DNA from 2 places in the Streptomyces sp. NPDC002671 genome. Region 2 is predicted to be linked to the other one. Evidence: riboswitches for the same ligand, from Rfam matches in the RefSeq annotation. Region 2 holds a riboswitch; the other holds the start of a gene.
What was found. Region 2 has a riboswitch for ZMP and ZTP ahead of ACWD35_RS28865 (bifunctional 5,10-methylenetetrahydrofolate dehydrogenase/5,10-methenyltetrahydrofolate cyclohydrolase). Riboswitches for the same ligand answer to the same signal wherever they lie in the genome.
Positions count from the first base shown of each region.

Region 1: another riboswitch for ZMP and ZTP. It lies ahead of ACWD35_RS19565 (glycine hydroxymethyltransferase); the one in region 2 lies ahead of ACWD35_RS28865 (bifunctional 5,10-methylenetetrahydrofolate dehydrogenase/5,10-methenyltetrahydrofolate cyclohydrolase).

Region 1 is NZ_JBSFVU010000011.1:227,525-230,911, reverse strand. It holds gene rocD (ornithine--oxo-acid transaminase) at 1-1,174, opposite strand, end outside; ZMP/ZTP riboswitch at 1,305-1,411, shown strand; gene ACWD35_RS19565 (glycine hydroxymethyltransferase) at 1,444-2,895, shown strand; gene trpS (tryptophan--tRNA ligase) at 2,972-3,387, shown strand, end outside.
Region 2 is NZ_JBSFVU010000020.1:142,686-146,072, forward strand. It holds gene ACWD35_RS28855 (MarR family winged helix-turn-helix transcriptional regulator) at 1-371, opposite strand, end outside; gene ACWD35_RS28860 (hypothetical protein) at 431-1,294, shown strand; ZMP/ZTP riboswitch at 1,322-1,402, shown strand; gene ACWD35_RS28865 (bifunctional 5,10-methylenetetrahydrofolate dehydrogenase/5,10-methenyltetrahydrofolate cyclohydrolase) at 1,428-2,276, shown strand; gene ACWD35_RS28870 (class I SAM-dependent methyltransferase) at 2,443-3,024, shown strand; gene ACWD35_RS28875 (DUF2218 domain-containing protein) at 3,044-3,387, shown strand, end outside.

The sequences.
Region 1 (3,387 bases), on a different contig from region 2:
CCCCCCAGTCCAGGTCCTCCGCGCTGATCACCAGCGGCGGAGCGATCCGGATCGTCGAGCCGTGGGTGTCCTTCACCAGCACGCCCCGTTCCAGCAGCCGCTCGGCGACCGCCCGCCCGGTGCCGAGCCGTGGGGAGACGTCCACCCCCGCCCACAGTCCGCGCCCGCGCACCGCCGTCACCTTGCCGGTGCCGAGCAGCCCGGCCAGCTCGCGGTGCAGATGCTCGCCGAGGAGCGTGGCCCGCTCCTGGAAGTCGCCCGAGCGCAGCATCGCGATCACCTCCAGCGCCACCGCGCAGGCCAGCGGGTTGCCGCCGAACGTCGACCCGTGCTCGCCGGGCCGGAACACCCCGAGCACGTCCGCACTGCCCACCACCGCCGACACCGGCACGATCCCGCCGCCGAGCGCCTTCCCCAGCACGTACAGGTCGGGTACGACCCCTTCGTGCTCGCACGCGAAGGTCCGCCCGGTCCGGCCGAGCCCCGACTGGATCTCGTCGGCGATGAACAGCACGTTCCGCTCGCGGGCCAGCTCCCGCACCGCGGGCAGATAGCCCTCCGGCGGCACGATCACCCCGGACTCGCCCTGGATCGGCTCCAGCAGCACGGCGACGGTGTTCTCGGTGAGCGCGGCCTTCATCGCGGTCAGATCGCCGTACGGCACGATCTCGAAGCCGGGCGTGTACGGGCCGAAGTCCGCGCGGGCCTCCGGGTCGGTCGAGAAGCTGATGATCGTGGTCGTACGCCCGTGGAAGTTGCCGCCCGCGACCACGATCTTCGCCATCTCCGCGGGCACTCCCTTCACCCGGTACCCCCACTTCCGGGCCGTCTTCACCGCGCTCTCCACCGCCTCCGCGCCGGTGTTCATCGGCAGCACCATCTCCATGCCGCACAGCTCGGCCAGCTCCGCGCAGAAGGCGGCGAACCGGTCGTGATGGAAGGCGCGGGAGGTCAGCGTGACCCGCTCCAGCTGCCGTCTGGCCGCCTCGACCAGCCGCGGGTTGCAGTGCCCGAAGTTCAGCGCCGAGTAACCGGCCAGCAGATCCAGATACCGGCGTCCCGCCACATCCGTCAGCCACGCGCCCTCACCCGTGGCCACGACGACCGGCAGCGGATGGTAGGTCGGCGCACTGTGCGCGTCCGCAGCGGCGATGAGGTCTTCTGTAGTGGTCACGGCCTCTCCCGGGTACGACGGTGACCCCCCTGCCTGTCCTCGCTTCCCATCCTCCCCCTGATGACGGACGCGGGCCGCGTTCAACATGCGGTCACCGCCGCGTGGCAGCGTGCCGTGCCCGGTAGGCTGATCGTCGGGCCGTGACTGGCGCGCGGGGCTCTGGCAGAGCCCAGGATGGGACGGACCATCGGGGAGCGGCCCGGCAGGAAAACAGTGCCGTGCGCCTGGGCCGAACGTGAACGCTGTAAGCACACCGTCCGGAGGTCCCGATGCCAGAGCAGCAGCCCCTTTCCACCGAGTCCACCGCCTATCGCGCGGCCCTCGACGTCATCCGCGCGGTCGAGCCCCGGGTTGCCGACGCGATCGGCCAGGAGGTGGCCGACCAGCGCGAGATGCTGAAGCTGATCGCCTCCGAGAACTACGCCTCCCCAGCCACCCTGCTCGCCATGGGCAACTGGTTCAGCGACAAGTACGCCGAGGGCACCGTCGGCCGCCGCTTCTACGCCGGCTGCCGCAACGTCGACACCGTCGAGTCCCTGGCCGCCGAGCACGCCAAGGCGCTCTTCGGCTCCCAGCACGCCTACGTCCAGCCGCACTCCGGCATCGACGCCAACCTCGTCGCCTTCTGGGCCGTCCTCGCGGACCGGGTGGAGGCCCCCTACCTGGAGAAGGCCGGCGCCCGCCAGGTCAACGACCTCTCCGAGAAGGACTGGGCCGCGCTGCGCCAGGCCTTCGGCAACCAGCGCATGCTCGGCATGTCCCTGGACGCGGGCGGCCACCTCACCCACGGCTTCCGCCCGAACATCTCCGGCAAGATGTTCGACCAGCGCTCCTACGGCACCGACCCGGCCACCGGCCTGATCGACTACGACGCCCTGCGCGCCCAGGCCCGCGATTTCACGCCGCTGATCATCGTCGCCGGCTACTCGGCGTACCCCCGTCTGGTGAACTTCCGGATCATGCGCGAGATCGCCGACGAGGTCGGGGCGACCCTGATGGTCGACATGGCCCACTTCGCGGGCCTGGTCGCGGGCAAGGTCCTGACCGGCGACTTCGACCCGGTCCCGCACGCCCAGATCGTCACCACCACCACCCACAAGTCCCTGCGCGGCCCGCGCGGCGGCATGGTGCTGTGCGACGACTCCCTGCGCGAGCAGGTCGACCGCGGCTGCCCGATGGTCCTCGGCGGCCCGCTCCCGCACGTCATGGCCGCCAAGGCCGTCGCCCTGGCCGAGGCCCGCCGGCCCTCCTTCCAGGACTACGCCCAGCGCATCGTCGACAACTCGCGCGCGCTGGCGGAGGGCCTGATGCGCCGCGGCGCGACGCTCGTGACCGGCGGCACGGACAACCACCTGAACCTGATCGACGTCGCCACCTCCTACGGCCTCACCGGCCGCCAGGCGGAGGCAGCGCTCCTCGACTCCGGCATCGTCACCAACCGCAACGCCATCCCGGCCGACCCGAACGGCGCCTGGTACACCTCCGGCATCCGCATCGGCACCCCGGCCCTGACCACGCGCGGCCTCGGCACCGCGGAGATGGACGAGGTGGCGGGCCTGATCGACCGCGTCCTCACCACCACCGAGCCGGGCACCACCAAGTCCGGCGCCCCCTCCAAGGCGGCCCACGTCCTGGACGCGAAGGTGGCGGACGAGATCGCCCAGCGGGCGACGGACCTGGTGGCGGCGTTCCCGCTGTACCCGGAGATCGACCTCGGCTGACGCCCGGCTCCGACGGGGGCGCCTTTCCGGGGCGCTCCCGTCAAAGAGGCCCCCAACACCTGAGAGAATGGTGAACATGGCCTCTGACCGACCCCGCGTGCTCTCCGGCATCCAGCCCACCGCCGGCTCGTTCCACCTCGGCAACTACCTCGGCGCCGTCCGCCAGTGGGTGGCCCTGCAGGAGTCCCACGACGCGTTCTACATGGTCGTCGACCTGCACGCGATCACGGTCCCGCAGGACCCGAAGGACCTGCGCGCCAACACCCGCCTCGCCGCGGCCCAGCTGCTGGCGGCCGGACTCGACCCGGAGCGCTGCACGCTCTTCGTCCAGAGCCATGTCCCCGAGCACGCCCAGCTCGCCTGGATCATGAACTGCCTCACCGGCTTCGGCGAGGCGAGCCGCATGACCCAGTTCAAGGACAAGTCCGCCAAGCAGGGTGCCGACCGGGCGAGCGTCGGCCTGTTCACGTACCCGATCCTCCAGGTCGCGGA
Region 2 (3,387 bases):
TCGAACGCGGCGTGCCCGGCCTCGGTGAGCCGTACCCGCACCCGCCGCCGGTCGCCGCTCTCGTGGGTACGGGTGATCAGCCCCGCTTCCTCGATGGGCGCGAGCCGTGCGGACAGCGCGCCCCGGGTGAGCCCGAGGTGGTCGGCGAGGCGCGAGGGGCTGGACTCGTAGGGGGGCCCGGACCTGCGGAGCATCAGCAGCACCTTGTACTGCCAGTACTTCAGGCCCGCGTCGTCCAGCACCGCCCGGCGGGCCTGCGCCGTGTGCCGGGCCAGGATCGCCAGCCGGGCGATGATCGCCTCCTTCACCGGGTCCAGCCACTCCAGTTCACGTGCCCAGACGGCCACATGCCGGTCCACCGAGTCCTGCACCGCTGCCTCCCACAGTAGTTTTCTTGTGGATAATTTTTCATCTAACTACCGTTCCGCGCATGGCAATTTCCTCGAAGACACATCTCGACACCACCGTGGAACTCGACGAACTCCTTGCTGCTGTGCGGGAGTTGCGGATCGCGGGCCGCTGGGAGCGGGCCGCCGCCCTGCTCGACGCGGCCAGGGTCCACGAGCCCGCGGCCCACGCCCGGATCACCCGGGCCGCCGCCGAAGTCGCCCTGGAGCGGGACTGGTTCGCCGGGACGGACACCGCGGCCGAGCGCATCGCCGAGGCGGAGAAGGCGTTCCCGCACGGCGACTGGGACACCGACGTCCTCCGGCTCCGGCTCACCTACGCCGGGCTGCTCCTGGTCGACGGCACCCTGCGCTTCGGCCCCCGGGGCAAGGACCCGCAGGCCCTCGCGGCGCTCCTCGACCGGGCGCGGGAGCTGCACGACACCGCCCCGGACGAGGTGCGCCGGGGCTGGGCGGCGATGCACCTCGGGCTGATCACGGACAACCACTTCGCCGACCAGGAGACCGCCACCGCCTGGTACGCCGCAGCCCTGCGAGCCGGGGAGGACGGCCCCGACCCCCTGCTGGCCCGCGAGGCCCTGCGGCACCTCGGCGGCCACGACCACGACACCGGCGAGCACGAGCGGGCCGGGGAACGCTGGCGCCGGGCCACCGCGCTGGGCGCCGGCGCGGGCACCGTACCCGGCACGCTCTCCCAGCAGCTCCTGCTGGCGGTGCTGGCCCGCGACAGCGGCGACGAGGCGGGCGCCAGGGCGCTGGCGGCGGAGATCGTCCGCTGGGCGCAGGCCATCGGAGCCGACCGGCTGGCCGCGCAGACGTCGGCGTTCCTGGCGGGGGCGGACCCGACGGCAGGGCCGCCCGCGGAGGGGGACGAGGACGCGGCCTGACCGGTGTACGCGCTTTCGGTTACGCTGTGTGCGGGCCGTGACTGGCGCTGAGGTGGAGCACCACCGGGGAGCGGCCCGTGGTCGATGCCGCGCGCCTGGGCGAGGAGTCTCAACCAGCTCAGGAGTGTGCAGCATGACCCAGGCCCGGCTCATGGACGGAACCGCCGTCGCCCGCCGTATCGTCGAGGACACCGCGAAGCGGGCCGCCGACCTCACCGAGCGGACGGGCACCCAGCCCTGTCTGGCCACGGTGCTGGTCGGCGAGGACCCGGCGTCCGTCACCTACGTCCGTATGAAGCAGAACCGCTGCCGCACGGCCGGTGTCGCGTCCCGGCACGTGGCGCTGCCCGCGAGCACGACGACCGCCGAACTGGTGGGCACCCTGCGGGAGTTGTCCGCCGACCCGGCCGTGCACGGCATCCTGCTCCAGCACCCGATGGGCGACCACATCGACGAGCGGGCCGCGTTCGAGGCGATCGCGCCCGAGAAGGACGTCGACGGAGTCACCTTCGCGTCGTTCGCGACGATGAGCTTCGGCCTGCCGGGCTTCGTGTCCTGCACGCCGGGCGGCATCCTGCGCCTGCTCGACGCGTACGACGTCGACCCGGCCGGGAAGCGGGCCGTGGTGGTGGGCCGCAGCGCGATCCTCGGCAAGCCGGTGGGCATGCTGCTCCTGGCCCGCGACGCGACCGTGACGTACTGCCACTCGCGCACCCGGGATCTGTCGGCGGCGGTCCGCGAGGCCGACATCGTCGTCGCCGCCGTCGGCCGGCCCAAGCTGATCCGCGGGCAGGACATCAGGCCGGGCGCGGTCGTGATCGACGCCGGCTACAACCCGGGCAACGTCGGCGACGTCGACTTCGACTCGGCCGTGGAGCGGGCCTCGCTGATCACGCCGGTGCCGGGCGGGGTCGGTCCGATGACGATCGCCACGCTGCTGGAGCAGACCGTCGACGCCGCCGTCCGGCAGCTCGGGGCGTGACACACAGGGGGAGCGGGCGCGCCGTCCGCTCCCCCTCGCTCTTTCTGGAGTCATGACGCCCGGGGTGCGACACTCAGACTTGACGTAGACAGTCTGTCTCGATAAATCTGACTGTCAGGCAAGCCGGACGACGATCCGGGCGGTCATCGGCGAAGGAGAGATCCGTATGTGGCACCGGCCCGACGACATGTACGCCAGCCCTCCCCCGTGGGACATCGGCCGGCCGCAGCCGGAGTTCCGCGCGCTGGCCGACGCGGGAGCGATCCGCGGCCGGGTGCTGGACGTCGGCTGCGGGACCGGCGAGCACGTGCTCATGTGCGCGGCCCTGGGCCTGGACGCCACCGGCGTCGACCTCGCCTCCCGGGCCCTGGAGGCCGCGCGGCAGAAGGCCCGCGGCCGGGGACTCACCGCCCGGTTCCTCCTCCATGACGCCCGCAGACTGGCCGGACTCGGAGAGTCCTTCGACACCGTGCTCGACTGCGGGCTGTTCCACATCTTCGGCGACGAGGACCGCGCCGCCTTCGTCGACAGCCTGCGCGCCGTACTGACGCCGGGTGGCCGCTACTTCATGCTCTGCTTCAGCGACCGGCAGCCCGGCGACCAGGGCCCGAGGCGGGTGACGCGGGCCGAGATCACCTCGTCGTTCGCCGACGGATGGCGGGTCGACTCCATCGAACCGGCCACGATCGACGTCACCACCGACCCCGACGGCATCCAGGCCTGGCTGGCCGCCGTCACCAGGGTCTGACACCTGCGAGGGAAGCCCGATGCCGACCGCCGAAACCCGGATCGAGACCGACCGCGCGAGCCGGTACCTCGTCCAACTCTGCCGCCACACGGACTCGATGCGCGGCATGCGCCACCGGGCGCCCGCCGCCCATGGGGGCCGCCGCATGCCAGCCGTCGAGCACGTCGAGTGGTCCGACACCCACGGGACCGTGCGCTTCGCCGAGGGCCGGTGGACCCTCGACGCCACCGCGGAGGCGCTGACGCTGTGCGTCGAGGCCGATGACGAGGAGGCCCTGCGACAGCTCCGGAACGGCATCACCGGACGCCTCGAAAAGATCGGCCGACGGGACGGCCTGACGGTGACCTGGCAGCATCCCCCGAC